Regions from separate parts of the Methylobacterium sp. CM6241 genome, predicted to be linked through region 2. Evidence: riboswitches for the same ligand, from Rfam matches in the RefSeq annotation. Region 2 holds a riboswitch; the other holds the start of a gene.
What was found. A riboswitch is a leader RNA that binds a small molecule or an ion and turns the genes downstream of it on or off. The one in region 2 is predicted to bind cobalamin.
Positions count from the first base shown of each region.

Region 1: it holds a riboswitch for cobalamin, as region 2 does, so the genes downstream of both, ACYQR9_RS20735 (TonB-dependent siderophore receptor) here and ACYQR9_RS05625 (TonB-dependent receptor) in region 2, are expected to answer to the same signal.

Region 1 covers NZ_CM139246.1:4,414,076-4,416,272, reverse strand. The annotation lists gene ACYQR9_RS20735 (TonB-dependent siderophore receptor) at 1-997, opposite strand, end outside; cobalamin riboswitch at 1,181-1,390, opposite strand; partial or broken gene ACYQR9_RS20730 (DUF4113 domain-containing protein) at 1,753-2,034, opposite strand.
Region 2 covers NZ_CM139246.1:1,212,781-1,214,977, reverse strand. The annotation lists gene ACYQR9_RS05625 (TonB-dependent receptor) at 1-905, opposite strand, end outside; cobalamin riboswitch at 1,204-1,405, opposite strand; gene ACYQR9_RS05620 (TonB-dependent siderophore receptor) at 1,503-2,197, opposite strand, start outside.

The sequences.
Region 1 (2,197 bases), 2.0 Mb from region 2:
CCAGCGAGCCGGTGTTGAAGTGGGTGGCGAGGCGCATCTGCCAATCGGCGTTGAAGCGATGCTCGACCCGCACCTGCATCGTGTCCGAGCTCTGATACGTGCTCTGCCCCGGCTCGCCGAGGAAGCGGGAAATCGGCAGGAAGCCGAGTTGGCGGTTGATCGCAATCACACCCCGGTCGACCACGACGCGATTGCGCAGGAACTCGGTCTCGACGGTGATTTTCGTGTCCGGCGTGACCTGCCAGCTCACGACGGGAGCGACGAGGAGCCGGTCGCTGTCGACAAAATCGCGAAAGCTGTTCTGGCGTCCGCCCGCAAAGTTAAATCGGTAGAGCAGCGTGCCGTCCTCGTTGAGCGCGCCACCGGCATCGACCGTGTCGCGGAACTGCTCGAAAGAACCCCAGAGACCGCCCATCTCGACGAAGCGCTCAGCGGTCGGCTGTTTGGTGACGAAGTTGACGAGGCCACCTGGGTCACTGCGCCCAAACAGGCCGCCACCGGGGCCCTTGAGCACCTCGATGCGCTCGACGTTCTGGGTGTCGGGCGGCGGCGGCGAGCCTCGGTTGATCGGGAAGCCGTTACGGTAGAGTTCCGAGGTAGTCGTGCCACGGATGGCGTAGCTGAACACCGTCAGGCCGCCAAAATTGTTCTGCTGGGCGACGCCGGGCGTATAGTTGAAGACCCGGTCGACGCGGGTGGCGGCGAGATCTGTGATGACCTCGCGCGGCGCAACGGTGACGATCTGGGGCACGTCGCGCTGGGGCGTGTCGGTCTTCGTGCTGCTCACCGCCCGGTCGGCCCGGTAGCCCGGGGTCGGACCGATCAGGCCTATCCCCGGGGAGGGGCCAGCACCAGCGACCACTGGAGCGCTCCCGCCAGTAGCCTCCACGGAGAGTTCCTCCAGCGTGACGGCCTCCTGCGCCCGGGCCTCCAGTGCAGGCGCGCCCGCCGAAAGGATTGCGGCAAGCGCGTAGTGCGATCCTCGACGCCTCGACATCCGACGACGCTTGGCCGGAACGGGCAGGGTCAGGATCGCAACCTTCGAGGTCGCCAGGTTGGGACGAAGGGGCACCGGTGCGCTCAAGGTTGTCGAGCGACGGCCGAGCGGGTGCCCTCGCGGGACCGGCTGCGTCAGTAGCCAAGCCCGCTCATGCGCTCCGCCGGGACACCCCGCCCGAGAGACGTATCGTTGTGCAAGGCAGGTCTCCTGGCTCGCGGGTCGTCGCCCTCGCCTCGGCCTTCCCAGTACGTCGCACCAGTGACCATGGACGGTGAGGGCTCACCGCTAACAGTTGCGGGGGCAGCTTCGGAAGCGCTCCTGCGAGCACCCCGAATTCCCTCTTAGCCCGCGAGCCGACGACCCGCAGGAACCTTGACGGTCAGACATTCGCCGGGCGCCGCCGCATAGTCAATCGAGGGGGCGTCATTTTCTCGCAACATTGTAACATTGCATCAGTCTGGTCCCGGACCGTTGTCCGTCGCCAGATGGATTGGGACAGTCCGCTCTTTTCAGGTGCGGAGGCTCTGATCCATCGGGGGTGAAAGGTTATGCAGCCTGCGCCTAGTGGCGCAATCGGCCGATGCTCGATGGCCTCCACGATAAGCGCTTATGGACGTCTTCTGGTCGAAAGCAGTCGGACCGCATTCCACCCAGCCCAGTCGTCGGTCCTCACCTTACCAGCCTCGAAGCAGACGTTCCGAGGATCAGCAAAGGGTTGGCAGCAGCCTCTTGGCAGATGAGCCGCCAAGCTCTCACATCACCGCATGGGCCTTAGGGAGTTCGCTGACCTGCGTTGTGTAGCGAGGGATGCGCATTTTGAACTTCGTCGACCACGTCCGCTTCGTCTTGAGGCCGGCCCGTGCCGGGACGACAGCACCACGACCGAAGCGTCGATTGCACTCGTCCATTGCAGCCATCAGCGGAGCACTGCGCTCGCAGTCGAGCTGTCCGATCAGAGCCTGTTGTCCGTCTTCCAGCGGCGCGAGGTCGGTCGCGATGATGCCAACCTTGCTAAAGCACCAGGGGCGGTCCCCCTGGCGCCCCGTGCTATGCAATACAATCCGGCAACATTAAGCGGAGCTAATCGCTTCAGAATGACGCTATCCAACAAGCTACGTGAGTTTTGCTTGCTGGCAGTTTTATGTTTCGTACAAAAATTACTCTATGGGGCTTTCACGGATCCTCAGAGAAAATGCT
Region 2 (2,197 bases):
TAGTTGTTGTTGCGCAGGGACTGGACGATCCGGCCATTGACCAGCGGCGTGCCCCAGTAGCGCGCGGGCTCCTGGTAGCCGAGATCGTGGCTGAGGGTGACGGCGAGATCGGGGTTGAGCTGGAACAGCAGCGCGCCCGAGACCGCGAGGTTGCGGAAATCCCCGTTCGGGCTGGTCCAGCCGCCGTCGCGGTTTCCGCTGACATTGAGGCGGTAGGCCACCGCATCGCCGATGGGGCCGCCGAGATCGACGGCGAGGCGCGCGAGCCCGTCCGACCCGGTGGCGGCGCGGGCGGCATGGATCGGCGTGAAGCTCGGCTTCTTCGAGACCACGTTGACCACGCCGCCGATGGCGCCGTCGCCATAGAGCACGGAGGCCGGGCCGCGCAGCACCTCGATCCGCTCCACGTTCCAGGTGTCGAACGGGAAGGTCACCGTGCCGGCGCCCACGAACAGCCGCGTGCCGTCATAGAGCTGCTGGATCGAGTTCGGGCCGGCGAAGCCCCGGCTGGAGAAGGCACCGTTGCCGTTGCCCGGCGACGCGATGGTGGTGATGCCAGTGGCGTTCTGCGTCACCGCCTCGACCACCGTGTTCTGGCCCCGAATGCGCGCGGTCTCGCCGCTGATGACATCGATGCTGGCGGGCGTCTCCAGCGGCGTCAGGCCGAGGCGACTGGCGCTGCGGGAGGGGGTCGAGAGGTTGAGCCCGACAGGGTTCGCCCGCGTGAGGCCGACCCCGCTCCCCTCCACGGTGAGCTGGTCGAGGGTGACGCTATTCTGGCCGATGGAATCCTGGGCGCGGACCTCGCCCGCGAGCAAGGTCGAGCCGAGGAGTGACGCGAGGAAAGCGGTGGCGCGGGCCGGGGATATCCGCCCGGGGGCGCGGTGGATGACCTGTGTGGGCATGTTCGTTTGGGCAAACCGGAGTGATCGCTGGCCGAATGCCGCGCCCCTTCTGCTATATCGTATGTTATAACGTTACAATACGTCGAACCGGGCAAAATGCCTGCGCGGAGGACCAAACGGTCTCGCCGAGGGCAAGCTGTGGAGCGATTCTGTAACGGAAGGAACAGGGACGATCGGGCATCGCGGGCGAACGGCAGGCGCGGCTCAGCGCAGTGGCACGTCACCGCGAACGAAGCCGATCCCCACGCGAGCGCAGGTCCCGACACCCCACCAGGACACCCCGCCCGATGCGTTTCGCGTGTGACCACGACTGACGGCAGGTCTCCTGGCTCGCGGGTCGACGCCCTCTCATCGTCTTCCCAGAAGCCGGAGCCTCCAGTGACGTGTTGATGATGGGCTCGCCGCTTACAGTTGCGGGGGCAGCCGCGGCATCGGGCTCAAGACCCTCACCGCGTTCCCTTTTGATCCCCCGAAGGGGAACCGTCATCGTCAGGCTAGTCGAGGGCGAGAGACCGCGTCAACGACGTCACGGCAACAGCCCAAAAGAAAAGCCCCGGACCGTTCGATCCGGGGCCGATCTCATCGGATGCGTATCGCCTACCAGCGGTAGGTGACGGAGCCCGTCACGCGGCGGCCTTCGCCATAATTGCAGCCGACGAAATTGACCTGTTGCGAGCAGGTGCCGACATAGACGCGGTCCGTGATGTTGTTGGCCGCCACCTGGAAGCGCCAGTTCTCGTATGTGTAACGGAGCGATGCGTCGAAGAGGACGTAGTCCGGCACGCGGATGTTGTTCTGGGGATCGCCGAACGATTCCCCGATGTAGCGGACACCGCCGCCGATCCCGAGTCCGCGGAACATGCCGGTCTGGATCGTGTAATCCAGCCAGGTCGCTGCGGTGAAGTTCGGCACCTGGATCGGCCGCTTCCCAACCGCGCTGGGATTGCCGTCCGGCGCATTGTCCTTCGTCACTTCGGCCTGCAGGACCGTGAATGACGAGATGAGCTTCAGGCCGTCGAGGAGGTCCACGGTGGCCTCGCTCTCGAAGCCTTTCACCTCGACTTCGCCGTTCTGATAGAAGGCCTGCTGCAACGGGTCGCTGGGGTTAAAGAACAGGGCGTTGGTCTTCTTCGTGTTGAACACGGAGAAAAGAACCGAGGTGGCTTGGCCCGGCGGCTGGAACTTCACGCCGGCCTCGATGGTCTCGCCGATCTCGGGCTTGGCCGGGGTTATGTTGTAGGTGAGCGGCACCGCACCGATGCCGGGCACGACCGCGATCGTGCTGTTCTGGA